2 regions of the Sporosarcina sp. GTC18466 genome follow, and region 2 is predicted to be linked to the other one. Evidence: riboswitches for the same ligand, from Rfam matches in the RefSeq annotation. Region 2 holds a riboswitch; the other holds the start of a gene.
What was found. Region 2 has a riboswitch for lysine ahead of ACZ5FK_RS15475 (Na+/H+ antiporter NhaC family protein). Riboswitches for the same ligand answer to the same signal wherever they lie in the genome.
Positions count from the first base shown of each region.

Region 1: it holds a riboswitch for lysine, as region 2 does, so the genes downstream of both, dapA (4-hydroxy-tetrahydrodipicolinate synthase) here and ACZ5FK_RS15475 (Na+/H+ antiporter NhaC family protein) in region 2, are expected to answer to the same signal.

Region 1 is NZ_AP044037.1:2,652,851-2,668,826, reverse strand. Features, by position in the region: gene ACZ5FK_RS13200 (MarR family winged helix-turn-helix transcriptional regulator) at 1-324, shown strand, start outside; gene ACZ5FK_RS13195 (hypothetical protein) at 564-809, shown strand; gene ACZ5FK_RS13190 (MgtC/SapB family protein) at 890-1,573, opposite strand; gene ACZ5FK_RS13185 (hypothetical protein) at 1,711-1,938, shown strand; gene ACZ5FK_RS13180 (hypothetical protein) at 1,981-2,103, opposite strand; lysine riboswitch at 2,523-2,700, shown strand; gene dapA (4-hydroxy-tetrahydrodipicolinate synthase) at 2,820-3,731, shown strand; gene uvsE (UV DNA damage repair endonuclease UvsE) at 3,767-4,732, opposite strand; gene ACZ5FK_RS13165 (ABC transporter ATP-binding protein) at 4,832-6,673, opposite strand; partial or broken gene ACZ5FK_RS13160 (ABC transporter ATP-binding protein) at 6,670-8,148, opposite strand; gene ACZ5FK_RS13155 (TetR/AcrR family transcriptional regulator) at 8,368-8,976, shown strand; gene ACZ5FK_RS13150 (YibE/F family protein) at 9,073-10,209, shown strand; gene ACZ5FK_RS13145 (YibE/F family protein) at 10,206-10,994, shown strand; gene ACZ5FK_RS13140 (ABC transporter ATP-binding protein) at 11,030-11,959, opposite strand; gene ACZ5FK_RS13135 (ABC transporter ATP-binding protein) at 11,959-13,023, opposite strand; gene opp3C (oligopeptide ABC transporter permease) at 13,039-14,061, opposite strand; gene opp3b (oligopeptide ABC transporter permease) at 14,061-14,993, opposite strand; gene ACZ5FK_RS13120 (peptide ABC transporter substrate-binding protein) at 15,160-15,976, opposite strand, start outside.
Region 2 is NZ_AP044037.1:3,076,979-3,092,954, forward strand. Features, by position in the region: gene ACZ5FK_RS15410 (MetQ/NlpA family ABC transporter substrate-binding protein) at 47-871, shown strand; gene ACZ5FK_RS15415 (DUF1648 domain-containing protein) at 916-2,025, opposite strand; gene ACZ5FK_RS15420 (GntR family transcriptional regulator) at 2,025-2,420, opposite strand; gene ACZ5FK_RS15425 (dicarboxylate/amino acid:cation symporter) at 2,618-3,793, shown strand; gene sufC (Fe-S cluster assembly ATPase SufC) at 4,074-4,853, shown strand; gene sufD (Fe-S cluster assembly protein SufD) at 4,872-6,179, shown strand; gene ACZ5FK_RS15440 (cysteine desulfurase) at 6,179-7,399, shown strand; gene sufU (Fe-S cluster assembly sulfur transfer protein SufU) at 7,399-7,839, shown strand; gene sufB (Fe-S cluster assembly protein SufB) at 7,879-9,276, shown strand; gene ACZ5FK_RS15455 (DUF72 domain-containing protein) at 9,490-10,356, shown strand; gene ACZ5FK_RS15460 (sulfite exporter TauE/SafE family protein) at 10,356-11,180, shown strand; gene ACZ5FK_RS15465 (bifunctional metallophosphatase/5'-nucleotidase) at 11,182-12,549, shown strand; gene yunB (sporulation protein YunB) at 12,600-13,382, shown strand; lysine riboswitch at 13,948-14,121, shown strand; gene ACZ5FK_RS15475 (Na+/H+ antiporter NhaC family protein) at 14,249-15,832, shown strand.

The DNA.
Region 1 (15,976 bases), 420 kb from region 2:
CAGGAGCTGGCCCTTTCCCATCTATGGGAGCAGGACGGCATTACCCAGTCACAGCTTAAACAGAAAACCGGCTCCGAGGCCTCCACGATCAGCAACATGCTCCGAAAGCTGGAGCAGGACGGTATTGTCTATCGGAAGACTGACGAAGTGGATCACCGGATTTCAACAGTTTACTTGACGGAAAAAGGAAGGCAGTTGCAAGAGCCCGTGGAGCTGATTTGGAAAGAGCATGAGAAGATGATGTTCAAAGGCATGCTGCCTGAGGAGCTGCAGATGATGCGGCGTTTACTGCAGCAAATGACCGAGAACTTGGATATACAATAATAGTTTTGATGAACAGCGAAAACTCCCGGCCACCACAACCGGGAGTTTTCGTTTCTTTTTGGAATGGAATGGCGGGAAAAGTTTCCCTAAGGAAAGATTATAGGATGCTCGCGGAAATTGCAACTCTTATCTCTGTTGGATGAAAGGCATGTCTCCCTCTTGACAGGTGGAACGGATATGCTATCATGGCCATAAGTAAATGTTGCACTAGGGAAACTTTTAAAGAGGGAGTAATGTTCATGGGGTTTGAACTTGAGCTGTTCATCTTGCTTGCAGCAAATATCATAGGCACTTCCATATTCGGGAAATTCGAGACGGAGACGCCATGGTGGCGCCTGTCCCTGAAATGGTTCATCGTCCTTGCTGTCACATATGGACTTTATCGCCTGGCTGGCCATTGGTCTATCGCTTTTGTGCTGTTTTGCCTTTCCGCAGGCTCTGTCTATCATTTCATCTGGTGCCGCCGCCACGGATCCATCCGCTGACTGCGACTCCTAGGAAGAGGCTCTATGCGATTAGAGGGTGGCGCCTGGATGATGAGCCATGAGAGGATGACCGCAAGCTATCACTTCAATACCCGTATGCCTGTCACCCCTTCAATCTGCTGCAACATGCCAATGACCGTGTTCTCATCCCACCGTTTCGACGGCTGAAGTTTTATCAAAATGCTGTAGCCGGTTTCCGATTCGCCTTTTTGCAGTTTAATTTGATAGTCCTTGATGGGAAGTCCAGCTTTCGTCATGACGGAAATAATCTGTTCAATCGCTTTCGTCTCGGTGACATCTATGCGAAGGCGCATCACTTTCGGGATGACCGGACTGAACAGGCGTTTCAAAAACTCGAGTCCCAAAATGACAAGAAGCCCTGCAGTGATACTGATCGTATACATGCCAGCGCCGACCGCAAGCCCGATGCCCGCAGTCGCCCAGATGCCGGCAGCTGTTGTCAGCCCCCGGATGGACGTGCGTTGCACAAGGATCATGCCCGCGCCTAGGAACCCGATGCCGCTCGGAATGGATGCGGCAATCCGGCTCGGATCCAGCTTGATATTTTCCCCGATTACGTCCTGAAAGGCATATTTTGAGACGATCATGAACACGGCGCTTCCGATCGCGACAAGAAAATGCGTACGCAGTCCAGCTTCCTTGAATCGTTTTTCCCGTTCCAGTCCGATCAGTGCGCCAAGCGCTCCCGCGACAATCAGCCTGATAATATATTCCACATCCATCGACATCCCGATCACACCCATCTATTCTCCGTTTTACCTCATCCCTTCCCCATCTTGCTTTCAGCTAATCAATTGCGGACCTGAAATCCAGTTATCATATGCAACTTTTGTGTATTGCCGGTATGATTGGATCAGGTGCAGACAAGGAGGTGAGCCGAATGGGAAAATGCACAATCGACCATACACAAGAGGACGTCCGCCAAAAATTGAAAGAGCAGCAGGCGTTCCTTCCCCCTGCCCTGCATGACTTGGTATCCGGATTTCTCAGACAGCCTCGCGGCCAAGAGGTGCTGAACGAAGTGTTTCATCTGTTGAAGAAATATGACCTGTCGACGGATGCCGAGCAAGAACGAAGGAACGAAGAGCTGAAGAAATGGGTGAAATAAAAAAGCGGAGGCAGGATGTCTCCCTCTCCGCTTCTTTCCCGTTCAGTTTGTAAATGACAAGATCGCATTTTTGCCAAAACGCTTCATAGCGTCTTTGGCTTCCAATTCAAGTGCAAATTCGAAAATCCGTACATTCTGCTGTTCAAACAATGTGATGACCCACATGTCTAACCGCTCCTTTGATAATAGTTTTGCGCTTCCTGGACATTGTGACGATCGTCTGTTGCTATCTCCATCATACACGCTTTCGCTTTGCTTGGAAGGGCTGTTGTGAAGGGTTTCACAAATCAGTCATACTCAAGCGCTTACATATGAAAGGTTTGTGAATTCCCTTTTCAAAGGCTGTAAAACCGGCTGCAAGGGAGCTGTGTATGTGGTGAATCAAACAGGATCCTTGCCGTTTTTCAAGATCGATCCGAACAGATCCGTTGAACCCGCTGGCTTGTGTTCCGGAGCAGTAATCCGATTATATATATGTGTGTTTTCATATTAATTTCACAATCCGGATAGTAGCCTGTTGCATTTCCTTCTCGGAACGGGTACAGTAGTAGTAATTTAACATTCACTTATTTCGCAAGTTTTGAAGTAAGGATAGAGGCGCAAAAACCATTAGTACCTAGTCAGAGGATGATGAGATCCCGTGAAGACTAGTGGAAAGGGGAATTTGCCGAAGTGGAGAGACCTCATTGTCTCGAAGCTGGTTCTGTGCTGAACAAGTGCAGGATTGTCATATAGGAAACTATATGGAGGGCTATCTGATGCAAGAAATACACCAAGTATTTCTAAGCAGCAACGGACCCTCGTTGCTGCTTTTTGCGTTCCGCGTTTCATGCCCTTCTCCCTCTATGGTTTGAAAAAAACAGATAAGGATGTGGAGAAAGATGAATTTTGGACAACTTGTAACTGCTATGGTGACCCCTTTTGATGAACACGGAGAGATCGACTACCCCGCGACCCGGAACTTGATCGAGCATTTGATTGCGACTGGAACGGACGGTATCGTCGTTTCAGGCACAACCGGAGAATCCCCGACCCTGACGAATGATGAGAAGGTGGAACTATTCCAGTTCACGGTGGAAGTTGTGCGTGGCCGCATTCCCGTCATTGCCGGCACCGGCTCGAACAACACAAGGGAATCGATCGAATTGACAAGACAGGCGGAGCTTTCTGGCGTCGACGGAGTCATGCTCGTCACGCCGTATTATAATAATCCTTGCCAGGAAGGCCTTTATACGCATTTTAAAACAATCGCCGAATCCACCGCTCTGCCGGTCATGCTTTACAATGTGCCGGGCCGCAGCGTCATCTGCATGAGCCCGGAGACGATCATCCGTCTTGCAGACATCCCGAACATCGTAGCCATCAAAGAGGCGAGCGGCAATCTGGATGCGATGGCGCGGATCATCGAACGGACGCCTGAGGACTTCTCCCTATATAGCGGAGACGATGCATTGACCATTCCTGTACTCGCAATCGGCGGCGTCGGAGTCGTTTCTGTCGCTTCGCATATTGTCGGAAGAGACATGCAGTCCATGATCCAAAGCTTCAAGCGCGGCCAGATGAACGAGGCATCGCGCCTCCATCGTCGTTTGCTGCCAGTCATGAAGGCCCTTTTCGCTGCGCCGAATCCCGCTCCGACAAAAGCGGCATTGAACTTACAGGGCATTCCTGTCGGCGGCGTGCGTCTGCCGATGATGCCGCTGAACGACGATCAGCTGCATGCCTTGCGCGAAAAGCTGCCGTTCGTTCCTGCGACGTATCCGCAGATGGCCCAGAATATTATCGGCTTGTAAACTGGAGAACGGCCCGTCTCATGAGGGCCGTTTTTTCATTTTATATAAAATGAAGATCCGTCGATGATTTCAATGTCTCCCCTCTTCTTCACATCCTCCATAAGCGCGAAAAGGGCCGCATCTTTCTTCTTCGCTTCAATCATGCAGTCGATTTGCGAAACGCTTCCGCGGATCCCCTGCAAGAAGTCAAAAAACATATCCGGGTCTACGTAATCCGCATGGTGGCGGAATTCCTTCTCGCTTTTCGGACTGGAGATATGCATCTTGATCGGCAGCGTCGAGTCCTTCCAGGTGGAGACGACGCGGGCCCACTTATCTTCCCAAGCCTCCTCGTAGTGATGTGCTTGGTGGTGATGATAGTCGAAGACGAGCGGGATGGAGAGCTTTTCACAGAGATACAATGTATCTTCCAAGGTAAAGGATGTGTCGTCATTCTCCAGCATGATCATCTGCTGGATTGCCCTTGGGATATCGCTCCAGTTGGAAATGAACCGCTCCAGCGAATCGGCAGTGTCCTTGTAGTTGCCGCCTACGTGAAGGACGCATCGGTTCACCGGCTCGATCTTCATGCCCTTCAGCAACTGGTAATGCGTTTTCAAAGAGGTTACTGAATTGGCCAGCACTTCCGGTTTCATTGAATTCAGCACGACAAAATGATCCGGATGAAAATCGACCCGCATTTCGTGCTCTTTGACAAAGGCTCCGATCTCCCGCAGCTTTTCCCGCAGTGGACGCATATAATCCCAGCCCGCGAGCTCTTCATGGTTGGCGAGCGGTATCAGTCTTGAGGAGAATCGATAAAAATGGATGTCGTTAAATGCGTTATGCTTCAGCAGCCTGAGCGTGTTTTCCAAGTTTGTCTGTGCAATCCGTTCCAATTTGCGGATCGCCGCCTCGCGGTCCCCGATTTTCTGGAACTGTGCGAACGTCATCGTTTTGGATGGGGAAGCGTTTTCCAGCTCCATACTCATCGCCACGTAGCCGAGACGCACTTTCGTCACATCCTCACCTCCAACTATGTACTCCGCTTAGTCTTTGCCCAGGATGGATAACTATGCAAAAAAGCCAGGCATCCCGCTAGGAGACACCTGGCTTTCCATTTACATGGCGGGGCGGTCTGAGAACTGGCTGTAGTACAAATCCGCATAGAACCCTTTCTGCTCAAGCAGTTCTTCATGGGTTCCCTGCTCAATGACTTTCCCTTGATCCATGACAAGAATAAGGTCTGCGCCTTGGATTGTGGACAGCCGGTGGGCGATAACAAAGCTCGTACGCCCTTCCATCAGCCGGTTCATCGCCTGCTGGATGAGCAGTTCCGTCCGCGTATCGACGCTTGACGTCGCTTCATCCAGAATCATGATTGCCGGATCCGCAAGAACCGCGCGGGCAATCGTAATGAGCTGCTTCTGGCCTTGCGAGACATTCGAAGCAGATTCATTGAGCACCGTATCGTACCCTTCCGGAAGCGTGCGGATGAACTGGTCGGCGCGCGCCGCCTCTGCCGCTTCCATGATCTGCTCTTCTGTCGCATTTTTATTGCCGTACGCAATATTGTCTTTGATTGTCCCGTTAAAGAGCCATGTATCCTGCAGAACCATTCCGAAATGGCTGCGCAGTTCCGGTCGTGACATATCCCGCGTATCCACTCCGTCAATCGTGATCCGTCCGCCATCCAGTTCATAGAAACGCATGAGCAAGTTGATGATAGTCGTTTTCCCCGCTCCGGTCGGCCCGACAATTGCGACTGTCTGACCCGGTTTTACATGGACATTCATATCCTCAATCAGTAAATCGTCTCCATAGCCGAAGTCGACATGCTCAAATGCGACTTCCCCGCGCGGGTGCTCAAGGCGGACCGTATCCGTCTCATTCACTTCTTCTTCCTTGTCGAGCAGTTCGAAGACACGTTCCGCTGCTGCGATTGTCGACTGGATGACGTTCGCGATGTTGGCCGTCTGGGTGATCGGCTGCGTGAACTGCCGCATATACGTGATGAACGCCTGGATATCCCCGATCAGGATAGCCCTCTTCGTAACTAGGATGCCCCCGATGACGCAGATGAGCACATAGCTGAGATTGCCGATCAAGGTCATCATCGGCATAATGATGCCTGAGATGAACTGCGCTTTCCTGCCCGCCTCATACAGCTCTTCATTCACCGCTTCAAACTGGCCGATCGCTTTCTTCTCATGGCCGAACACTTTCACGACTTGGTGGCCTGTGTACATCTCTTCGATATGGCCGTTCAAGTTCCCAAGTGTCCGCTGCTGATCCGCAAAGTATTTCTGGGATCTTTTCAGGAATGGCCCAATGACGAAAAGCGACAGGGGCAGCGTCACGAGTGCGATGATCGTCAGCATCGGGCTGATATAGAACATCATGATGAGAATTCCGATGATCGTGACGACCGAAGTGATGAACTGCGTGATTGTCTGCTGCAGCGTATTGCCGACTGTATCAATATCATTCGTCATGCGGCTGAGCGTATCTCCGACCGGGTGGCCGTCATAATATTTCAGCGGCAGCTTTTCCAGTTTCCGGTTGACGTCCTCCCGGAGTGCAAACACCGTCCGTTGCGATACCCCTGCCATGATGTATTGCTGAATGTAGCTGAAGATGCTGCTGATCACATATAAGCCCGCAAGAAGAAGCAAGAGTTTCCCGATCGCGGTGAAATCAATTGCCGCATCCGGATCACCCGTGAACTTGCCATACGCCCCTTCGAAGAGTTCCGTGATCGCGTTCCCCATGATTTTCGGACCGAGGATCATGAACACTGTGCTGAGCACCGCGGCTGCAAAGACGCCAATCAGCTTTCCTCGATGCGGTTTCAAATAGCGAAGCAGTCTGCGCAGCGTCCCTTTGAAATTCTTCGGCTTGTTTTTCGCCATCATATTCTTTCCGCCGGCTCCTCTACCCGGAGGACGATTCATCTGTCTCATGCGATATCCTCCTCTGACAGCTGGCTTTCTACGATTTCTCGGTATACATCATTCGTTTCCAGCAGCTGTTCATGCGTGCCGATTCCTGCCATCTTCCCGTGCTCCAGAACAATGATCCGGTCTGCGTCCATGACGGTGCTCACCCGCTGCGCAACAATGATGACAGTCGCATTTTCCGTCTCTTCATTCAGCGCTGAGCGCAGCTTCGCATCCGTCTTTTAATCAAGTGCAGAAAAGCTGTCGTCGAAGACGTAAATATCCGGCTTGCGGACAAGCGCCCTGGCGATCGCCAGCCGCTGTTTCTGTCCGCCGGAGACATTTGAACCGCCCTGGGTGATCACCGATTCATATCCGTCCTTCATCTTCTCGATGAAACTGCTCGCCTGCGCCACTTCGGCGGCATGCTTGATCTCTTCCATTGTTGCGTCCTCTTTGCCGAACCGGATATTCTCGGCGATCGTTCCAGAGAACAATAATGCACGCTGCGGCACGAATCCTACCTTAGACCGGATCTCTTCTTCTGAAGAATCCCTGACATCGACGCCATTGACCCGGATCGCCCCTTCCGTCACATCATAGAAACGCGGAATCATGATGAACATGACAGACCCCATAGCGAGCGACGACATGATGAGCATGACATACTGGATATATGCCATAAGGTCCCCGATCTGCATCGCACCGTTGTCGATACGGATGCCGCCGAACCAGATGACACCGACCGTCGTCAAGTTCATGACCAGCATCATGCCCGGCATAAGGAAGGCCATGATCTTGTTCACTTTTATGGAAACGTCCTTCAAGTCGCTGTTCGCTTTGCCGAGACGCACCTGCTCGTCCTGCACCCGGTTGAATGCCCGCACGACACGGATGCCTGTCAAGTTCTCACGCAAAACGAGATTCAGCCGGTCAATCCGCTTCTGGACCGTCTTAAACAACGGGATCCCCTTTTTCAGGATGAACAGGATCAGCCCGACTAAGAGCGGCATCGTTGCAACGATGACAAGCGATAGTTTCACGTCTTTGGACAGCGCCATGATCAAGCCGCCGATGAACATGATGGGCGCACTCAGCACCATGCGAAGCAGCATGATGGTCACTTGCTGGACTTGCGTAATATCATTCGTCGTTCTTGTAATAAGCGACGCAGTGCCGAATTTATCAAAATCCTGCAAAGTGAACTGTTCTACATGGGTGAATACATTCCTTCGGATATCGCGTCCGAGTCCCATCGCCGTCTTGGAGGAATAGAAGCTGACCGCGACTGATGCGATGGCGCTAAGGGCCGAGACACCGAGCATGAAGCCGCCGATTTTCCAAATGTACGGGATGTCGCCTGCGACTACCCCGTTATCGATAATATCTGCCATCAGTGTCGGCAAGAACAGTTCTGCCATCGACTGGATGAACACCAGGCCGAAAATGACTGCGATCATCCATTTATAGGCACCCAGGCTTTTCAGAAGTTTTCCCATTCCACGCATTCCTCGATTCCTCATATATTTCCATGCCGCATTATATGCCGGCCAGCTTATGACACATTGTCATGTCAAACGATAGATGTAATAGTAAATCAACCCGGCATTCATGTCAATTGAGAAGTGACACATTGTCACTTCTTAATTGACATTGGGAAATCAGGCCATTATCATTGGCTGTAATTATGTACTCCATTAAAGGAAGGAAGTTACTTCATGCCTAAGCAAACATTTATTAATTTACCCGTAGAGAAGAAAAAGAAACTGATTGCTGCGGGCAAGAAGGAGTTCTCCCGGGTGCCGTTGCAGGAAGCGGTCATTTCGAACATCGTCAAAGATGCGAATATTCCGAGGGGAAGCTTCTATCAATATTTCGATGATCTGGAGGATCTCTTCTTTTATATATTGCAGGAACATATGCAGTGGAACAGACAGCGGTTTCTCCGTCTGCTGGAGGTTCATAGGGGTGATTTGATCGAGACGTTCATCGGCGTGTTCACGTCTATGCTGGCCGATTTCCAGCAAGCCGAAAACCGGGTCTTTTTCAAAAATGCCTTTCTAAATATGAATCATCGGGTGAGCAACGCATTCACCGAGCAGACCAGCCTGGAAAAGTCAGGCGGCCGCGAGGCGCTGTTCGGCCTGATTGACAAGGAAAAGCTGAATATCAAGGACGAGCAGGAACTTCGCCATGCGCTGCGCATCATCCAGGCCGTAACCTTCCAGACCCTCATCCATAGTTTTGCCGCACAGCTCCAAGCAGATGAGGCGACGGCCCTGTATGAAGCGGAAATGGTTTTGCTGAAAAAGGGGCTGTACCGGTAAGCACGCCTGCTCCCAAATCGTTTGACGGGCGGATTTAGGGTAGTCTATCCTTAGACGTGCCCTTTTTGCACAGAATATACATACGGAGGTGCCATGATGAGTGATATCCAGCCGGAGCGGAAACCAGCAGCGCGAAAGCGGATCTTAGCCATCGCTATCCTTTTCGCCTGTTTTATCAGCTCCCTCCTTTTTGTCACGAATAATCATTCACTCTACGGCCGTCCGATCGCGAAAGTCACCGCGGTGCAGGTTGCCAAGACCGAAAAGGTTTCCGATCAGAACTCCAATGAAGATACAATTACCACGCAGGACATCACGGCTATTTTACAGAACGGCAGCCATAAGGGAGAGCACATCCGACTGAGGAATGAGTTCTCTGTGTCAGGCGCGTTTGACCAGGAATACCACGCCGGCAATGAACTGTTTGTCGTACTTGATAAGGATGCTGCAGCAAATGATTTGACAGGCCTCATCACAGACGTGAAGCGGGATAAGTATGTCGTGTTTTTCGCATGGGTGTTCATCGCGGCACTGTTGATTGTGGGCAGGCGGCAAGGTCTGTTCGCAGTCATCAGCTTCGCGATTAATATTATGCTGCTGTCTTTTGCGCTAGATCTCTACGTGGAATTTCCGAAGATCCCCTTGCTCCTCATCTGTGGAATCTGCATTTTGCTGTTCACTGCCATTTCACTGCTATTTGTCAGCGGATTTACGGAAAAGACATATGCCGCGATTGTCGCAACCTTGATCGGCACCGCAATCTCTCTCGGCGTTGCCACGCTTGTGATTTGGCTGACCGGCGGCAATGGGCTGCGATATGAAGAAATGCAGTTTGTCACGCGCCCGTATCATTCCGTTTTTATGGGCGGACTTTTCATCGGATCACTCGGCGCCATCATGGACGTCACCATCACGATGTCCTCTTCGATGTTTGCATTGTATGAGAGGGATCCAGGCATCTCGTTCCAGGCGCTTAAGAAATCGGGGATTGATATTGGAAGGGATATTATGGGGACGATCACAAACATTCTTTTCTTTGCCTATGTCAGCGGGTCGATTCCGATGCTGATCCTTTATCTCAAAAACCGTTCGCCGCTCGGCTTCACGTTTTCCATGAACTTGTCGCTTGAAATGGCGCGCGCACTGACGGGCGGCATCGGCATCGTTCTCGCCATTCCGATTGGCTTGTACACATCCATCTATTTCATCAACCGAAAGAGGGCACGCCTATGAACACGCTTCTTTTGCTCGGGGTCATATTGCTTGTATTGATGGTGCTGATCGGCGGAAAGAAAGGAATCCGCTCATTTTTGTCGCTGTTCCTGAACTTCGGCGTACTGTTCTTTACGATGTTTTTCATGATGGATCCGGCTGCGAATCCAATCGTGATCACATTGATTGCCAGCACTTTAATCGGCTGCATCAATCTGTTTTTCATCAATGAAGTGAACCGGAAAACCGTTACGGCGTTCATCTCGACAATGCTCACGATCACCATCCTGCTTTTGTTGATCGTCGTGGTGGCGCATCTGATGATGATTAAAGGATTTGGCGAAGAGGAAGCAGATGCCATTGCGGGGCTTTCGCTTCTCGTAGGGGTAGACTTCCTGAAAATCGGGGTGTCCGTCATCATCATGAGCACAATCGGCGCTGTCATGGATGTCTCGATTTCCATCGCTTCCGCCATGCATGAGATGGCGCGGCATAATCCGACGATTTCCAAGAAGGACTTGTTTGCATCCGGCGTGCGGATCGGCCGTGACATTCTCAGCACGGACACGAACACACTTTTCTTCGCTTTCTTCGGCGGTTATTTGGCGCTTCTCATCTGGTTCAAAGATTTGAAGTACTCCATCGGCGAGATCATCAATTCAAAAGTGTTCGGCTCGGAGATGGTATTGATCCTCTGCGCAGGTACTGGGATCGCCATGGTGATTCCGTTGACGGCATGGATCAATATGTACTATTTGGACCGGACACGCAGGAAAGCTGTGCAAGTAAAGGAAGAAATAAAATAAAGGGCTGCCCAGCTTAGTGTTGGGCAACCCTTCTTTTATTTAATACGCTCCATCTCCGCATATTCCTTATCGGAACAGAGGACAAAGTGGCCTGGCGTGACTTCACGGAATGTCAGCTTTTCATCCGGTCCATAATTATGGTCGGCCGGGTTATACGGTTTCCGGACGCGCGCTCTTTCGTACCGCGGGTCGGGAAGCGGGATTGCTGACAAAAGTGATTTTGTATATGGATGCAGCGGATTTTTGTATAGCTCTTCTGCCGGGGCAAGTTCGACAAGTTTGCCGAAATACATGACGCCGATCCGGTCGGAAATATATTTGACCATCGACAGATCGTGGGCAATGAACAAATACGTCAATCCTTTTTCTTCTTGCAGCTCTTTCAGCAAGTTGACGACTTGTGCCTGGATCGATACGTCTAGTGCGGAAATCGGCTCGTCCGCAATGATGAATTCCGGGTTGACGGCAAGCGCACGGGCGATGCCGATCCGCTGCCGCTGTCCGCCCGAAAACTCATGCGGGTAGCGGGAAGCGTGTTCGGGGTTCAATCCGACCGTTTCCAGCAATTCGATCACTTTCTGTTTCCGCTCTTTTGGATTTTTGGCAAGTCCGTGGATATCAAGACCTTCTGCAATAATGTCCATGACTTTCATCCGCGGGTTGAGCGATGCGTATGGATCCTGGAAGATCATCTGCATCTGCTGATTCAGATGTTTCATCTCTGCACCTGACTTCTTGCCATGGACGTCCACTCCGTTGTAGAGGACTTCCCCGTCTGTCGCATCGTACAGGCGGATGATCGTCCGTCCTGTTGTCGATTTGCCGCAGCCTGACTCTCCGACAAGGCCGAATGTCTCGCCTTTGTAGATATCAAAGCTGATCCCATCGATCGCACGGACTTCGGACGGCTTGCCTTCATTGAAATACTGCTTCAGGTTTTTGACTTCTACCAACTTTTCAACCATCACAAGCCACCTCCCGTCGCTGCTTCATAGTATCTGCTTCCTGGAAACGTCTTCATGCGCTCAATGATCGCGGCCGGCGGCTCAACTATCGGCGCTTCCGGATGAAGAAGCCATGTCGCCGCGTAATGAGTGTCACTCACTTTGAAAAACGGCGGCGCTTCTTCCAGGTCGATTTGCAGCGCATATTCACTTCGCAATGCAAACGCATCCCCTTTTGGCGGATTCAATAGATCCGGCGGCGTACCAGGGATTGCATACAATTTCTCCTCTTCGAGATCCATGGACGGCATTGAACTCAAAAGGCCCCATGTATACGGGTGCTGCGGATTGTAGAATATCTCATCGACCGTTCCGACTTCGACGATTTTCCCTCCGTACATGACAGCGACCCGGTCAGCGACGTTTGCGACAACCCCAAGATCGTGTGTGATGAAAATGATGGAAGTGTCCACTTTCTTCTGGATGTCCTTCATCAATTCCAGGATCTGTGCCTGGATTGTCACATCAAGCGCCGTTGTCGGTTCGTCGGCAATCAGGATCTTCGGGTTGCAGGCAAGCGCAATCGCAATGACGATCCGCTGCCGCTGCCCGCCTGAGAATTGGTGCGGGTACATCTTATAGCGATTCTCCGCGTTCGGGATGCCGACCATCTTCAGCAAGTCGATGACAATCTGCTTCGCTTTCCCTTTGCTCACTTTCTGGTGCTTCAAGATCGGCTCCATCACCTGTTTCCCGATCGTCATCGTCGGGTTCAAGGAGGTCATCGGATCCTGGAAGATCATCGAAATGTCTTTCCCCCGGATCTTCTGCATCTCCCGTTCAGGCAGCTTCGTCAAATCTTTTCCATTGAATAAAATTTCGCCGTTTTTAAACTCCGAGCTGGATTCAGGAAGGAGGCGCATGATCGATTTAGTCGTGACGGATTTACCGGACCCCGACTCACCGACAATCGCCAATGTCTCCCCTTTCTTCAAATCGAAATTCACTCCGCGTATCGCTTTCACTTCACCGGCAAATGTATGGAAGGAAAGCTCCAAGTCTTTTACCTGCAATATGTTTTCCATGTGGCTTTCCTCCTATCAGTCTTTCATCTTCGGATCAAGCGCGTCGCGCAATCCATCACCGATCAAGTTGAAGGCGATCATCAAGACACTGATGACAAGTGCCGGGAACAGAAGGAAGTACGGCTGGTTCTCCATCACTTTGTACCCGTCATTGATCAACGTACCGAGGGAAGCATCCGGCGCTTGCAATCCAAGCCCGATGAAGCTCAGGAACGCCTCGAAGAAGATTGCGCTCGGAATCGTGAACATCGTATTGATGATAATGATCCCCATAATGTTCGGAAGCAAATGCTTTCCGATGATGCGGGAGTTGCCGGCACCAAGTGTCTTGGATGCCAGGACAAAATCCTGCCCTTTGTATTTCAAGATCTGCGCCCGGACGATACGGGACATCCCGATCCATCCGGTCAGGGCAATCGCGATGATGATTGCGGTAAGGCCCGGTTCCATGATCAACAGCATCAGGATGACGATGATCAATGTCGGAATACCAATCAGGATTTCGACGATCCGCTGCATGATATCATCTACACGGCCTCCGAAATATCCGGATATGCCTCCGTATAAGACACCGATGAACACGTCGATCGCTGCTGCGACAAACGCAATCATAAGGGAGACGCGTGTTCCTTCCCATAGACGGGTGAAGAGGTCTCGGCCAAGGCCATCTGTCCCGAACCAGTAGTACTCGTCCACTTTTTTCACTTTATACAAGTCAACTGTTTCTCCGCCCAGCTTGCCCATCCCGTCAAAGATGCCAAGTTTCTCGATTCCAGGGATCTTCGGCGGAAGATTGGCGTGGCGGAGCACTTGCGTCTCGCCGTCGTGACCGTCCAGATAAGGGCCGACCGCTGCCATAATAATCATCAGGAACAAGACGACCACACTGATGATCGCCGCTTTATTTTTGCGGAGACGCAGCCAGGCATCCTGCCAGAAATTCAAGCTCGGTTTTTCAATCCGTTCCGCATTACTGCTGTCGATCGTAATACGTTCGAATTTTTCTTTCGGCAATTGTGGAAAACTATCGTTACGCATTACGCTTTACCTCCCGACAAACGGATTCGTGGATCAATGATTCCGTATAATAGGTCCACAATGAAAATAATGAAAATCAACAATGCGGAGAAGAATAGGGTCGTACCCATGATGGTCGCAAAGTCGTTCGTCATGATGGATGATACGAACTGTTCCCCGATTCCGGGAATCGCGAAAATCTGTTCAACGACGAGGGACCCTGTGACAATTCCTGCAGCCTGCGGTCCAAGAACCGTAATAAGCGGTATCAATGCGTTCCGGAATGCATGTTTGAATGCAATTTCAAAACCGTTTGCACCTTTCGCTTTGGCGAGTGTGATGTAATCAGAGTTCAATACTTCGATCATCTCGGTACGGATGAAGCGGGCAGATAGAGCAAGCGGTCCCATCGCTAGCGCAAGGGAAGGAAGAATGCTCGATTTCCAGCCGTCATCCCACAGGCCGACCGGCAGCAGATGCCACTGGGAAGCGATCCAATATTGCAATAATGATGCGAATACGAATGAAGGTATCGAAATCCCGATGATTGCGAAAAGCGTACTTCCGTAATCCCAGAAGGTATTCTGCTTCAGGGCAGCGAGCATGCCGAGCAGGATTCCGACGATCGTCCCGAAGACCATCGCCTGCGCACCTAATATGAAGGAAGGCTTAATTCGCGAAGCGAGCAAGTCGTTGACGCTCTTCCCTTTGAACACGAAGGAAGTGCCCAGGTCGCCTTTCGCCAGGTTCTTCATATAAATCGCATATTGCACGGGCTTCGGCTTATCGATGCCGTATTTCTTCTCAACGATCGCCCGCTGTGTTTCGTTCAGTTTATTATAAGAAGCGATTGGCGAGCCTGGCAGTGTCTGCATTAGGAAAAACGTCGCCGTCGCAATCAGGAACAATGTCAGGAACATGTACACGAGCCGTTTGAAAATGTATTTAACCATGTCGCACCTCCAAATTACGCAAGTTTGCTGTATGTCAAATTGATAATAATCAATCATTTTTCATAGTGAAATCACTACAAACTTTCGTTTATGATATTTGATTAAAAAGAGAGTATATAGAATGACTCCATATACTCCCTCTCTATTCTGTTGTACCGTAAGAGTTTTATTGTTTTCCTGAAATGTACGCCCACTTGTAGCTATGGTCAGCTCCGAACGGGTGAACTCCGAGGCCTTTGAAATATTGTTTTTGAAGTTGAATTGTACCTTTTTGGTAAATTGGCGCGATTGCTGCGTCATCTTCAAGAAGGATTTTTTCAGCTTTCGCAAATGCTTCATAACGAGCAACTGGATCTTGTGCAAGTTCAACCTTTGTCGACTCGATCAGTTTGTCGTATTCTTCGTTCTTGTAGTTCATCAAGTTCTTCGTGCTGTCGCTTGTGAAGAGGTCAAGGAAAGTGATCGGGTCTTGGAAGTCAGGACCCCAGCCGGATACTTGGATGTCATAGTTCTGGTTAGCTTCAAGTTCCAAACGTACGCCGAACGGCACTTCTTTCAATTTGATCTTCAAGCCTTTAAGGTTTCCTTCAAGTTGTGCTTTGAAGTACTCATCCATTTTCTTAGCGGCTTCTGTATCTCCACCTAGGATTTCAAGTTGCAATTCAGTAACCCCAAGCTCTTTCAAGCCTTTTTCCCAATACTTTTTCGCTTCATCTTTATCGTAGACGAGCATGTCTCCGTTAATTTCACGGAAGTCTTTACCGTCTTCGCTGAATGCAAAGTTTTTTGGTACTAGGTAGTTCGCTGGCAGTGAGCCGTTTGCAAGGACAACATCCGCCAAGTCTTCTTTTTGGAAGGACTTCGCAATTGCCTTACGGATATTGACGTTAGCAAGCGGTGTCTCTTTGCCGTCTCTGAGCTGGTTGAATTTGAAATAGAAGACAGACGTATCAGGCTCGATGATTGCATCTTCATGTGAACCG
Region 2 (15,976 bases):
GGCACAGCCCTTTTGAATAAAAACAAACACCAAAGGAGAGAGACACATGAAAAAACTGACACTCGCATTTCTCACCGCATTACTAGTGCTGGCGCTTGCTGCGTGCGGATCAAAAGACAAGGAGAACGCGGACGATAAGACGATCGTCATCGGCGCATCCAATACACCGCATTCATTCATCCTGAAAGAGGCGGCGCCGCTTCTTGAGAAGAAAGGCTACAAGCTCGACATCCGCACGTATCAGGATTACGTCCTGCCGAATAAAGACCTGGATTCCGGTGACCTTGACGCAAACTACTTCCAGCATATCCCCTACATGGAAGAGCAGATCAATGATTTCGGCTATGATTTCGTCAACGCAGGTTCCATCCATATCGAACCGATCGGCGTCTACTCGAAAAAATACAAATCACTCGACGAACTACCGGACGGTGCGACAATCCTGATGAGCAACTCGGTGACCGACCATGGCCGCGTGCTTGCGATGCTTGAAGAAAAAGGGCTTATCAAACTTGATGAGAATGTAGATAAAGTGAAAGCGGAAGTCAAAGATATCACGGAAAATCCGAAGAACATCGAATTCGATGCGAACTACGAGCCGGCGCTCATGCCGCAGCTCTACAACAATGACGAGGGAGATGCGCTCCTCATCAATTCCAACTATGCGATCGACGCGGGGCTGGATCCGCAGAAAGACGCAATCGCACTAGAAGCGCAGGATTCACCGTACGTCAACATCATCGCTGTCAAAAAAGGTGATGAGAACAAAGAGTCCATCAAAGCGCTCGTCGAGGTGCTGAAATCCAAAGAGATCCAGGACTTCATCATGAATGAATGGAAAGGCTCTGTTGTCCCCGTGACAGCAAAGTGAAGGAAAAAAGCTGCCCGGACAGTCACATCTGTCCAGGCAGCTTTTTACGTGAAAAGGAAAGGGAGCAAGACCGCAAGTCCGATAACGACGATGATGAACACCCAGGAAAGCGGATGGGCCCAGTTATTGGTCCAGCCGACGCCGAACCGTTTCTCGAGAAAGACGGAAGGGTCTTGCCGGTTATAGTAGAAGACGCCGAGTTTCCAGTACTGGTCATCGTCCCGGTCGATGACCTCCCCTTTTCTGCCGGACCCTTGCGTCTTGATCCGGCTGCCGCCCTGTCCGGTTGTGACCGACAGAAAGATGGCGCCCCCCGTCATAAAGACGACCAGGACTAGCGGAAGATACAGCAGCCACGCAGCAGGAAGAGGATATACCATCGAAATGGTAATGAAAGAGAACAGCAGTGTCAACAGAATGCTGCTCAACAGAAGATAGCCGGACCATCTTTTTCTGAACTTGGCGACTTGCTGGAAGGATTCTTCGGGCCTGGATGCGTCAACTTGCAATTTTGATTTTGCGATCGCGAAATTGATGAACAGGAACAGAAGCAGCAGGTACAGCTGCATGACAGGCATGAGCAAAACAGATTTATACGATTTCTCCGCCCATGAAGTGATGTTGCCGCTGAAATCATATTGCATAGGGATCTGATCAGGGATTTTTCCGTAGTTCAGTAACGCAAACAGAAGCGTGGCGATCGTAATAACGAAAGGGATGATGAACCAAATCGAAGAGACCGCCAATTTCTGGCTGCGGAAACGGGTATCCGTGACCGTGATTTGCCTGCTGCCCTTCCACTCGGGATGGTGTTGTTTTAACGTTTTCATCTTTCTGTGAAACAAGAGATAGATCAGGAAACTACCCGCGATATAAGCTGCGACCAGGACGGAAAACCATATGCTGATCGTCTGTTCGTCCTGTCTGCTTCCATTTCCGAGGAGCAGGAACACGGCGCTTGTGATGACGCTGAAAAGTATGGTGACGCCTGCATACTGCCTGCGCATGCGCACTAGCCGATCACTTTTGTAGATCTCTTCCGGTATCGAGACGCCGAAGCTTTCTGTTCGTCTCGTCCAGTAGGGAATGAAAATCGTAGCAGCATAGATCGGGATGAGCATTATGAATAAGAAAAGCGGTAAATTGAATTCCATCAGAACCCGTCTCCTTTTTCTTCAAATTGGCTGTACAGACCGCGAAGCAGCCGGGCGAAATCAGCTTCGCCGATCCCTCTGCAGAAAGCTTCGGCTGCGAGGGGCTTCAGGACAGTTTCGAGCTGGTTCAGATAGGCCTCATCCGCACGGGGCACACCGTCCGGATTGACGACAACGCCCTTTTGGCGGTGAATGAGTAGAAATCCTTCCTGCTTCAGCTGCTGATACGCTTTATTGACTGTATGGAGGTTAATGCCGAGGTCGGCGGCAAAACTGCGGACTGACGGCAGCGCTTCGCCTGGATGCAGCTCTCTTTTTGCAATCCCCTGGACAATCTGGTTGCGGAGCTGTACATAAATCGGTTCGTCTGATTCCAAGTCCAGTTGTATCAACACATCAACTTCAGCTCCTTCGTTCTATTTGTTATACTCATAATATAACAGTTAGAATTATAATATGCAACGGCAAACCTGAAGGGGATTGCCGGGAAGAATTTATTTACTAGATAGAAAATTTAAATCTGCATATCCTGTCTCACTTTTCTATGGTAAAGTATCTAAAAAATATCATTGAATTGGAAGGGGAATAGGGTATGAGGAAAATAGGATTGATCTGGCGCATCCTGATCGCCATAGGCCTAGCCGTCCTGCTTGGCTGGGCGCTGCCGAAGCTGCACGAGGGATTCGCGGAAGGATTCGGGCGTGTGTTCGCGACGTTCAACATGATTTTCGGAGGCTTCCTGAACTTTGTCGTGCCGCTCATCATCCTGGCATTCATCGCACCGGGAATCGCGAAACTTGGCAAGGGATCCGGCAAACTCCTTGGCCTAGCGACTGTTTTTGCATACATATCCACGATCATTGCGGGCGTCCTCGCCTTTTTTGCAGCGCGGATGATCTTGCCGAATTTCATCAACACCGGGGTGGAAAAGATCGAAGGGAGCCGTGAAGCGCTGACGAGTTTCTTCGACATCGAGATGGATCCCGTCATGGGCGTCATGACGGCGCTACTGCTCGCGTTCGTGCTCGGGATCGGCATGGCGGCGATCGGCAGCAAGACGATGCTCACGTTCTTTGAAGAATTCAATCTGATCATCGAAAAAGTGATCTCCTTCATCATCATCCCGCTGCTCCCGATCCATATTTTCGGGATTTTCCTGAACATGACATATACCGGCGAAGTCGCGAAAGTGCTGTCGGTGTTCGCCGTTGTGTTCGTCATGATCATCATCCTGCATCTGATCATGCTGACGCTGCAATACACAGTCGCCGGTTCGTTGAATAAAAAGAATCCGTTTTATCTAATGAAGACGATGGCGCCGGCCTATATGACGGCGATCGGCACCCAGTCGTCTGCGGCGACCATTCCGGTGACGCTCCGCCAGGCGAAGAAGACGGGCGCTTCCGAGCGGGTGACCGATTTCACAATCCCGCTGTTTGCGACGATCCATCTGTCGGGAAGCACGATCACACTCGTCTCCTGCTCGATCGGGGTGCTGCTGATGAACGGCATGCCGATCGATTTCGGAAGCTACTTCCAGTTCATCCTCATGCTCGGCGTGACGATGATCGCGGCTCCCGGCGTACCGGGCGGCGCGGTCGTTGCGGCAACCGGACTGCTGGCTTCCATGCTGCATTTCGATCCGTCGATGATTGCGCTGATGATCGCGCTTTATATGGCGCAGGACAGCTTCGGCACGGCGACGAACGTCACCGGCGACGGAGCGCTTGCAATGATTGTCGACCGTTTCACGCCTGGCGCGAAATAAGGGGAAAAGGGCACTGCACGGCGGAAAGCCGCTTGCAGGCCCTTTTTTGTTTGTAATTCTCACTCCTTGATCTGTAAATGAAAATGAAACCGCGCTTAGGAAGAATTGATGGAAGCAAAGAATTGGAATGCGGGAATTCGGGAAACATAAGCAAATATGCGCAGATAGATTATAATCATTCTTAATGATTTGCAACCCTGCTCTAGATGCGATAAGATTAGAATGAAACTTAATTGAGAATGGATCAACCGTTCATCTTTATCATATTGGAGGTAGTGGAATGGCAACTTTGGAGATTAAGGACCTTCATGTCGAAATTGAAGGCAAGGAAATATTGAAAGGTGTCAATTTGACGATCAATACAGGTGAGATCCATGCGATCATGGGACCGAACGGAACAGGTAAATCGACGCTCGCGTCTGCAATCATGGGCCACCCTAAATATGAAGTGACTTCAGGCAGCGTGACACTCGACGGGAAAGACGTCCTCGAGATGGAAGTCGACGAGCGCGCGCAGGCTGGATTGTTCCTTGCGATGCAGTACCCGAGCGAAATCTCCGGCGTGACAAACGCCGACTTCATCCGCTCTGCGATCAATGCGCGCCGCGGCGAGGGCGATGAAGTGTCCCTCATGAAGTTCATCCGTGAACTTGACAACACGATGGACCTTCTCGAAATGGATCAGGATATGGCGACACGCTACCTGAACGAAGGCTTCTCAGGCGGAGAGAAGAAGCGCAACGAAATTCTTCAGCTTATGATGCTGAAGCCGGCATTCGCGATCCTTGACGAAATTGACTCGGGTCTAGATATCGATGCGCTTAAAATCGTTTCGAAAGGTGTCAATGAAATGCGCGGAGAAGGCTTCGGCTGCATGATCATCACGCACTACCAGCGTCTCCTCAACTACATTACGCCAGACTTCGTCCACGTCATGATGCAAGGACGCGTCGTCAAATCCGGCGGTAAAGAGCTTGCGAAGAAGCTTGAAGAGAACGGATATGACTGGGTGAAAGAGGAGCTTGGCATCGAAGACGAAACAGTAGGACAAGAAGCATAAGAAGGGGGACGACTCAGAATGACGGTTGAAACGAAAATGGCATTGACCGAACAGGACGTCCGCTCTTACTCCAAAGACGTGAATGAAGCCGAGTGGATGGCTGGGTTCCGTTCAGACGCTCTTGAAAAAGTGGAACAGCTTCCAATGCCGACACCAGATAAGACGAAAATTGATAAGTGGAATTTCACGAATTTCCCGGTTCATGCAGTGGAATCGGAGACATTCGCTTCGCTAAGCCAGCTTCCTGAAGAAGTGAAGGCGCTCGTCAATGTGGAAGAACAGAAGAACATCTACGTGCAGCATAACAATACGCCGGCATACGTCTCGCTCTCCGAAGACTTGAAGTCGAAGGGTGTCATCTTGACGGATATCTTCACGGCGACGCGCGAGCACGGCGAATTAGTGCAGAAGTATCTCATGACGGATGGCGTGAAAGTCGATGAGCATAAGCTGACAGCACTTCACGCGGCGCTGATGAACGGCGGAGTCTTCGTATACGTTCCGAAAGATGTGGAAATCGAAGAGCCGGTCCAGGTCATCTACCTGCATGACAACGAAGAGGCTTCCCTCTTCAACCATACATTGATTGTCGCAGAAGCGAACAGCTCGCTCACATATGTCGAGAACTACCAGTCGACAGTCGAGGAAGCGAAAGGACAAGCGAACATCATCGCCGAAGTGTTCACAGGCGAAAACGCCAAAGTGGAATACGGCGCGGTGGATGTGCTCGCGAAAGGATTCACGACATACGTGAACCGGCGCGGTGTTGCAGGTCCTGGCAGCCGCATCGAATGGGCGCTCGGCCTCATGAACGACAGCGACACGATTTCAGAGAACATCACGCATCTTGTCGGCAACGGCTCTTCTTGCGATATGAAATCCGTCGTCGTCGGACGCGGAAGCCAGAAGCAGAACTTTACATCCGAGATTGTCCACTGGGGCCTTGATACGCAGGCCTTCATCTTGAAACATGGTGTCATGAAGGATGCGTCTTCCTCCATCTTCAACGGCATCGGACGCATCGCAAAAGGCGCGACACGCTCTGACGCTGTGCAAGAGTCACGTGTCCTCATGCTGAGCGAAAAGGCTCGCGGCGACGCGAACCCGATCCTGTTGATCGACGAGGACGATGTGACGGCAGGCCACGCAGCATCAGTCGGACGCGTCGATCCGCTTCAGCTCTTCTATTTGATGAGCCGCGGAATTTCGAAACAGGAAGCAGAACGCCTCGTCATCCATGGATTCCTTGCGCCGGTCGTCAACAGCTTGCCGATCGAAGGCGTCAAGAAGCAATTGACGGAGGTCATTGAAAGGAAAGTGCGCTAATGCTCAGCAAAGACATACGCAATGATTTTCCGATACTTGACCAAGAGATCAACGGCTATCCGCTCGTTTACCTCGACAGTGCTGCGACTTCCCAGAAGCCGAAGCAAGTGATCGAGGCACTCGATAAATATTATCGCTATGATAACTCGAACGTGCACCGCGGCGTCCACTCGCTTGGAAACCGGGCGACGGAAGGCTATGAAGGCGCGCGCGAGAAAGTCCGTGAATTCATCAATGCCAAATCGACGAAAGAAGTCCTCTTCGTGCGAGGCGCGACGACAGGCCTGAACTGGGTCGCGCAAAGCTACGGACGGGCGAATATCGAAGAAGGCGATGAAATTGTCATCACGTATATGGAGCACCACGCGAACATCATTCCGTGGCAGCAGCTTGCAAAAGAGAAAGGCGCCGTCTTGAAATACGTCAACCTTGAAGAAGACGGCACGCTTTCGCTTGATGCAGTCCGGGAAGTGGTGACGGACCGGACGAAGATCGTTTCCATCATGTACGTGTCGAACGTGCTCGGAACGATGAATCCGATCAAAGAGATTACCGAAATTGCGCATGCTAACGGCGCTGTCATGGTTGTCGACGGCGCGCAGGCGGCACCTCATCTCAAGCTGGATGTGCAGGATCTCGACTGTGATTTCCTTGCATTCTCCGGACATAAGATGTGCGGCCCGACCGGCATCGGTGTCCTGTACGGCAAGAAAGAGCTGCTCGAGCAGATGGAGCCTGTCGAATTCGGCGGGGAGATGATCGATTTCGTCGGCCTGTATGATTCTACGTGGAAAGAGCTTCCTTGGAAGTTCGAAGCGGGAACGCCAATCATTGCAGGCGCAATCGGTCTTGGCGCCGCCATCGACTACTTGCGCTCGATCGGCCTCGACCGGATCGAACAGCACGAGCAGCAGCTTGCGAACATGGCGATGGAGCGCATGTCCGAAATCGACGGCCTTCAGATCTACGGCACGCGGGATCCGGGAAAACGCGCAGGCATCGTCACGTTCAATATCGACGGCGTCCATCCGCATGACCTCGCGACCGTCCTCGACATGAACGGTGTCGCGGTGCGGGCGGGCCACCATTGCGCGCAGCCGCTTATGAAATGGCTCGATGTCTCCGCGACCGCACGCGCAAGCTTCTATATTTATAACAACGAAGATGATGTGGACCGGCTCGTTGAAGGACTCCGCATGGCAAAGGAGTATTTCGCGTAATGATGAACTCAAAACTAGATCAGCTCTACCGCTCAGTCATCATGGATCATTACAAGAACCCTAGAAACAAAGGCGTCCTTGAAAACAATACAGTCACCATCGACATGAACAATCCGACATGCGGCGACGTCATCCATCTGACGATGCAAGTCGAGGACGGGATCGTCCGCGACGCGAAATTTGAAGGGGAAGGCTGCTCGATCTCCATGGCATCCGCCTCCATGATGACCCAGCTCATCAAAGGCAAAAAGATCGAAGACGCGGCACATTATGCCCATCTCTTCTCTGACATGATGCTCGGCAAGGAGATCGACGACTCCGTCGACCTCGGCGATATCGAAGCCCTCCAAGGCGTCGCCAAATTCCCGGCCCGCATCAAATGTGCCACACTCGCATGGAAAGCGATGGAAAAGGGAGTCGGCGCGGAGCAGGAAGACTAAGAACGATCCGCACGCATTATAAGGAACGGAGGAATACAAATGGCGAAGAAAATGCCGGAAATCGGCGATTACAAATATGGTTTCCATGACAAAGACGTTTCTGTTTTCCGTTCGGAGCGCGGGTTGACGAAAGAAATCGTGGAAGAAATCTCACGGATGAAGGAAGAACCCCAGTGGATGCTCGACTACCGTCTGAAATCCCTGGAACTCTTCTATAGCAAGCCGATGCCACAATGGGGCGGCGACTTGAATTCCTTGAACTTCGACGAGATCACTTACTACGTCAAACCGTCCGAAGCGACTGAACGCTCTTGGGATGAAGTGCCTGAAGAGATCAAGCGTACGTTTGATAAGCTCGGTATCCCTGAAGCGGAACAGAAATACCTCGCAGGCGTATCGGCTCAATACGAGTCCGAAGTCGTCTACCATAATATGAAAGAAGACCTCGAAGAGATGGGAATCGTCTTCAAAGACACAGATTCCGCACTTCGTGAAAACGAAGAGCTCTTCAAGAAATACTGGGGCACGGTCATCCCGAATTCCGACAACAAGTTCGCGGCGCTCAACTCCGCGGTCTGGTCAGGCGGATCATTCATCTATGTGCCGCCAGGCGTGAAAGTCGATACGCCGCTGCAAGCCTACTTCCGGATCAATTCCGAAAACATGGGGCAGTTCGAGCGTACATTGATCATCGTAGACGAAGGGGCGAGCGTCCACTACGTGGAAGGCTGTACAGCACCGGTCTACACAACGAACTCACTTCACAGTGCGGTCGTTGAGATCATCATCAAGAAAGACGCATATTGCCGTTACACAACGATCCAGAACTGGGCGAACAACGTCTACAACCTTGTCACGAAGCGCGCGGTCTGCGAAGCGAATGCGACAATGGAATGGATCGACGGCAACATCGGTTCGAAATTGACGATGAAATACCCGGCTTGTATCCTGAAGGGCGAAGGCGCTCGCGGCATGACGCTTTCCATCGCACTCGCAGGAAAAGGCCAGCACCAGGACGCAGGCGCGAAAATGATGCACCTTGCACCGAACACATCGTCCACGATCGTATCGAAGTCCATTTCCCAGCATGGCGGAAAAGTGACATACCGCGGAATCGTCCACTTCGGACGCCGCGCGGAAGGCGCTCGTGCGAACATCGAATGTGATACATTGATCATGGACAAACTGTCGACATCCGACACGATTCCATACAATGAAATCTTGAACGACAACATCTCGCTTGAACACGAAGCGAAAGTTTCCAAAGTATCGGAAGAGCAGCTCTTCTACTTGATGAGCCGCGGAATTCCAGAGCAGGAAGCGACTGAAATGATCGTCATGGGCTTCATCGAGCCGTTCACGAAAGAACTTCCAATGGAATATGCGGTTGAGATGAACCGCTTGATCAAGTTCGAAATGGAAGGTTCCATCGGATAAATCATTCTAAAGGTAAGAGCCACGCGGATTTGCGTGGCTCTTTTCTTTATCTACATAAAGAGCGTTTTTCACATCTTCAGACGCTCCATCAAGCCTTTCGTTTCATCAGCAGCCAAGCGGGAATGAGAAGAAGACTAGGCAAACTGGCAAACAGGCCACAGATGCATATGCTATGATGGAGTATATTGATTTTTGCAGAAAGGAGAGAGGGGAATGATTCAAGTCGGACTGACGGGATGGGGCGACCATCCTGACCTGTATACCGAGAAGACGAAAGCGAACGCAAAGCTGATCGATTACAGTTCCCACTTTCCGATCGTCGAACTCGATTCAAGTTTCTATGCGATCCAGCCAGAGCGGAATATCCGTAAATGGATCCGCGAAACGCCGCCTGGCTTCCAGTTCATCGTGAAGGCATATCAAGGGATGACAGGGCACCAGCGCGGCAAAATCCCCTTCGCATCGAAGGAGGAAATGTTCGAGGCATTCCGCCTGTCGATCGGACCGCTAGAGGAGGAAGGGAGGCTGGCCATGGTGCTGGCGCAATTCCCGCCATGGTTTGACTGCACACGCTCGAACGTCGAAGAGATCAGATACATATGCAGCCAGCTGGAAGGTTACGACGTGGCGGTCGAATTCCGCCATGAAAGCTGGTATGCACCGGAATATAGGGGCAAGACATTCGAATTCCTGAGGGAGCTCGGCGCCATCCACGCAGCGGCCGATGAACCGCAGGCAGGAACAGGGAGCATCCCGCTCTTCGCAGTCGCGACCCGTCCCGATAAAGCATTCTTGCGGCTGCACGGCCGCAATACCGCGGGCTGGGTCAATACGACAGGCGACAGCAAGGAGTGGCGCAAAGTCCGCTATCTCTATAACTATTCGGATGATGAGCTGAAGGAGATCGAAGAAGCGGCAAACACGCTCGAAGCAGCATCCGAGCGTGTTTATATCGTCTTCAATAATAATTCCGGGGGCCATGCAGCGGAAAATGCGAAACGGTTTGAACAGATGCTCGGCATCGGGCAGGACGGACTCTCTTCGCGCCAGCTCGACCTGTTTGGAAGTGACGAAGGATGATGGCCTATGTACTGCTCGCAATTATCGGAGCCACGGCCGGAATTCTCGGCTCGATCGTCGGGCTCGGCGGCGGAACGATCCTCGTCCCGCTCACTCTCTTGATCGGCATCGATCTCGGCTGGATTCCTGGCATCACGCCGCAGAGCGTCGTCGGCTTATCGGTCATCATGATGGTATTCAACGGATTATCATCGACCATTTCGCATATGAAGATGAAAACGGTCGATTATAAGAGTGGATTGATCTTCTTCGCTGGCACCGTGCCGGGGACGCTGATCGGCGCATTTTTCAATAAAAGCCTCGGCTTGCAATCATTCAATCTATACTTTGGCATTTTGCTTATCGTCCTGTCGGTGCTTCTGCTCGCACGGAAATATTTGAAACCGATCCACTGGTTCGTCGATCACGGCAAGGAACGCGTATTCATCGATCCGCAAGGCGAGTCGCATGTGTACGGCTACCCGATCTGGTTCGCGCTCGTGTTGACGTTCGTCATCGGTTTCACGTCCGGACTGTTCGGCATCGGCGGCGGCACGATGATCGTCCCTGCGATGATCCTCCTGTTCCTGTTCCCGCCGCATGTTGCGGTCGGCACATCGATGCTCATGGTTTTCCTGTCTGCGCTCGTCAACTCGGTCACCCATATTTCCCTCGGGAATGTGCCGTGGCTGTATACGCTGCCGGTCATTCCAGGCGCGTATATCGGCGGGACGATCGGATCCATGCTGAACAAGAAGATGAACTCAGATACGCTTGTCACAGTTTTGCGGATCATGCTCCTATTATTCGGACTCAGATCGATCTATGAAGGGATTTGGGGATGACATGAAGAAGAGGGAACTCCATATTTATCACACAAATGACATTCATAGCCATTTTGGCAACTGGCCGCAGATCGAACGGTTTTTCATCGAATCAAAAGAAAGGCATCTCGCTGACGGGGATGCCTGTTTTCTATTCGACATCGGCGATCACGTCGACAGGTCCCATCCGTTCACGGAAGGGACGTCCGGCAAAGGGAATGTCGCTTTGCTCAACCGGGCGGGCTATGATGCGGTGACCATCGGCAACAACGAAGGGATAACACTGTCCAAAAACGCGCTTGGCACCTTGTATGCGGGGGCGGCGTTTGACGTCATTGTCGCCAATTTGCGGGAAGTGGACGGCACGCTGCCGAAATGGGCAGACCTGTATAAAATATATGAGGCGCGCAGCGGACTGCGCATCGGCGTCATCGGTGCCACTGCCGTCTATACGGCCTTCTATTCACAGCTCGGCTGGCGCATCGAGGAACCGCTTGGCCTGCTCGTTGAACTGGCGGAGGAACTGCGGGAGCGAACGGATTTTGTCGTGTGCCTATCGCATCTCGGCATGCATGAAGACAGGAAGCTGGCGGGCCTGACGGATGCCATCGATCTGATTTTAGGAGGGCATACCCATCATTTATTTCCGGAAGGGGAATGGGCGAACGGCACGCTGCTCGCGGCGACCGGGAAATTCGGCGATTATGCCGGACATGTGACTGCTGAATTCGATGAAAGCGGAGCACGCACGTCGCTGCAAGCAGCTGTTTTGCCAGCTGCGGAGCTGCCGAGGGAAGAGGGAGACACCGAAACGGCCGCTGAACTGATGCGCCGGGGAAAAGAGGCGCTGAAAGATCGTGTCTTCTACAGTACCGAGGCGTTGCCAAACGAATTGTTCGGCAACAGCGGGCTGTCAACGTTTTTCGGAGAAGCGTTGATCGCCTACACCGAGGCGGATTGCGCTCTATTCAATGCGGGTATCTTCCTCGGCGGGCTGCAGGAAGGATGGGTGACGAAAGGCGATCTGCATTCCATTCTGCCGCATCCGATCAACCCGTGCGTCGTTACATTGACAGGCGCGCAGCTGAAAGAAGTATATGAATTGTCGCTGAATCCCGAATGGCCGCCTTCCGAAATCAAAGGTCTCGGTTTCCGCGGAACGATCATGGGCTCGCTCATCTGGGAGCAGCTGGAGATGGTGGATGGACAGCTTGTCATCCGCGGAGAAGCGGCTGACGATTCAAAGCTGTACCGGCTTGTGACGCTCGACATGTTCACGTTCGGCTTTTTCTTTCCGCAGCTGCAGGAAGCGCCGAAGGAATACATCATGCCCGAGTTGATCCGGGATGTCGCCGCATGGTACGGGAAAGCTCGGCTGGCGGGGAATTGATGGTATAAAACGGCCTTTCTTCTGCATATTTTGTAGCAGGAGGAGTCGTATTGAAATTCTACGGTCAAGCCCCGCGCAAGTCAAAACAGCGGAACAGGAAGAAAAGGCGATGGATCCCCCCGCTTCTTCTGCCTGCGTTCCTGCTATCCATTGCGTTGTTTTTATATTACATCAATTCTCAGCTGACCCCCATTTACATACGATACGCGGAAATGGAGACGGAACGGATTGCCGCATATGTCATCACCCAAGCGATCAAATCGCGGAGTACGGAAGTGTACAACGCCAATGATGTCATCAAAAATGTTCCAAACGAAACAGGCGTCATGGTGACGACCCAATTCGATACGGAAATCATTAACCGGACAATGGCTGAAATCCACAGCCTGGTCGAGACGCATCTGGAATTGGCGGAGGGCGGCAATCTCGACTTGCTGCCCATGGGTGAAAACGTCGAATATGACCCGAAAGCGATGGAAAGCCACGGCGGCGTCGTTTTCTATGTGCCCGTCGGCCAAGCGACCAACATCCCGCTGCTCGGAAACCTCGGGCCGAAAATCCCCATCCGCTTCCACGTCATCGGCAACGTGCACACCGACGTCGAATCGAGCGTGGAAGAATTCGGCATCAACAACGCCATTGTCGAAGTGAACATCATCGTCAAAGTCAACGTGCAGATCATCGTTCCCCTCGCGACTCGAACGAGCACAGTCGAACAGAAGATCCTCGTCGCCTTCGGCATGATCCAAAGCCCGATCCCGCAGATTTACAATCAAGGCGGAGGCAACCCGCCGCAAATCGAAGTCCCCATGCCGCTGAAAGGCGGACAATAGATAGGGAACCGCCGGCCACAAGAGGCTGGCGGTTTTTTGGGGGGGACGTGATTAACATGATGAGGACGTGGAATGGCTGCTTTGATGCAGGGGATATAGGTGCTTGATTTCTGTAAACGATCGTTCCTCTGGCTAAATGGGCGTTCATCGGTCGTAAACGGTCGTTCATCTGGCTAAACAGGCGTTCGCGGGTCGTAAACGGTCGTTCCTCTGGCTAAACGGGCGTTCGTTGGTCGTAAACGGTCGTTCCTCTGGCTAAACGGGCGTTCGCGGGTCGTAAACGGTCGTTCCTCTGGCTAAACGGGCGCACGCCGGTCGTAAACGGTCGTTCCTCTGGCTAAACGGTCGTTCGACAGCCATAAACGGTCGCTCGCCTGGCTAAATGGGCGTGCGCGGGTCGTAAACGGTCGCTCATCAGCCATAAACAGCCTCTGCCTATCTGCCTATAAACAGCCGTCCTCCCAACCAACTCCCCCCAGCCAAGTTGCAAGAACTTTCCGCGTTTACTGCAACCCCTTGATTTCTCCGTAAAAGCTTGATAATCTTATACACAACAGAGGAACATCGATTAGGTAGAGGCTGCGATGCTTATGAGTCGCATGCGCGAGGGTGACGCCGTTGACCGCATGTAAAAGGAAGCATTGCCGAAGCTGAATGGGTTGTCAGGCCCTTCAAGCTGGGGTCATTCCGAACAGGGATGGCACTGTCATGCATTTGCGCATGATGAGCTACACATCGTACGTTAGATAACGAACGTTTTATCCAACAGACGAACAGTAGACAGCCGATACCAGGTCGCATAGTGCGACGGGGTATCGGCTTTTCATTTTCTTCTACAGATCCTCGGATGAATAGGAGGAGTTAGTATGATTGGAACATGGGTATCGATTGTACCGCCGCTCATCGCGATTTTGATGGTACTGGTGACGAAAAGGGTTTTGCTGTCGCTCGGCAGCGGGATTGTGGCGGCTGCTTTGCTCGTCGCGTCATTTTCACCAGGGGAGACGCTCCGGCAGCTATGGTCGGGGATGATCGTGTCCTTCTGGTCGGATGGCGAATGGAATACGTATAATATTTTCATCATGCTCTTCATTCTGATGCTCGGCGTCATCACGGCGCTTGTCAGCCTGTCCGGCGGCAGCCGGGCGTTCGCGGAGTGGGCGGTGAAGCGCATCCGCACAAAACGGGGCGCGAAATTGCTGACGTTCATCGTCGGCATCCTGATTTTCGTCGATGATTATTTCAATGCGCTTGCGGTCGGCCAGATTGCGCGTCCGATCACGGACCGCCATCAAATCTCCCGGGCGAAACTTGCGTATTTCATCGACTCGACATCCGCTCCGGTCTGCGTCATCTCGCCGATCTCGAGCTGGGGCGCATTCCTGATCGGCCAGCTGGCCCTGATCCTCGGTTCGACGGCCGCGCTGAATTATTCGCCGCTGTCTGCATTTATGCTCATGGTGCCGATGAACTTCTATGCGATTGTCACGCTTGCCATGGTCATTTTCTTCGCCTGGACGAACATCGATTTCTTCACAATGAAGAAACACGAAGAACGCGCGGAGCAGACGGGTGAATTGTACGATGCATCAAAAGACATTCCCGGCCAGCTCAAAGATGAGTTCCCGGTCCATCCGTTCGGGAAAGTGCGCGACCTGATTGCGCCGATCATCACGCTCGTCGCGGTGACGTTCGGGATGATGATCTATACAGGGTATACGATCGGCGGATCGGCGAGCATCTGGTCGATCTTCGAGAATACGGATGTGCCAAAATCGCTGGTGACCGGCGGAATTGCGGGTATCCTGATCGCTGTCATCCTCTATGGCACGCAGATGAAGAAGAATGAGACGGCATCAGCCGGCCTCGTCGGAAAAGCGTTCATCAGCGGGTTGAAGGCGATGATGCCTGCGGTTTTGATTTTGATTTTCGCGTGGTCGCTCACGCATTTGATCGACATTCTGGAGACGGGCCAATTCCTTTCCAGGGTGGTCAGCGAATCGAACATCCCGGTCACGTTCATACCGGTCCTCATGTTCGTCCTTGCCGGCCTGATGGCATTTGCGACAGGCACTTCCTGGGGGTCGTTCGGCATCCTCTTGCCGATCGCAGGCACGATCATGCTGAATGCGGAACCTGAATTGTTATTGCCGGCGCTGTCTGCGGTGCTTGCAGGAGCAGTATTCGGAGATCATTGTTCCCCGATATCCGACACGACAATCCTCTCTTCGACAGGGGCAGGCTGCAATCATATGGACCACGTTTCGACACAGCTGCCGTATGCATTGATTGCGGCAAGCATAGCGGCTGCCGGTTATTTGATCCTTGGCCTGACAGGCACTGTCTGGTTCGGGCTTGCCGGGATTGTATTCATCGTCGCTATGCTGTTCACCTTCTGGGCTGCCAGAAGCAGGAAAACGGGCTCAGCGGAGGCAGTCCGGCAAAGTTGATAGAATGGACGAAAGGATGGCAAATCTGCCATCCTTTTTCTTTTAAAAAACTTTATTGTCGAATTAAATATTGTTTTGACAATAATTTAAACGATGTATATACTAGACACTAAGATTATATAGTAATCTGAAAACATATAACTT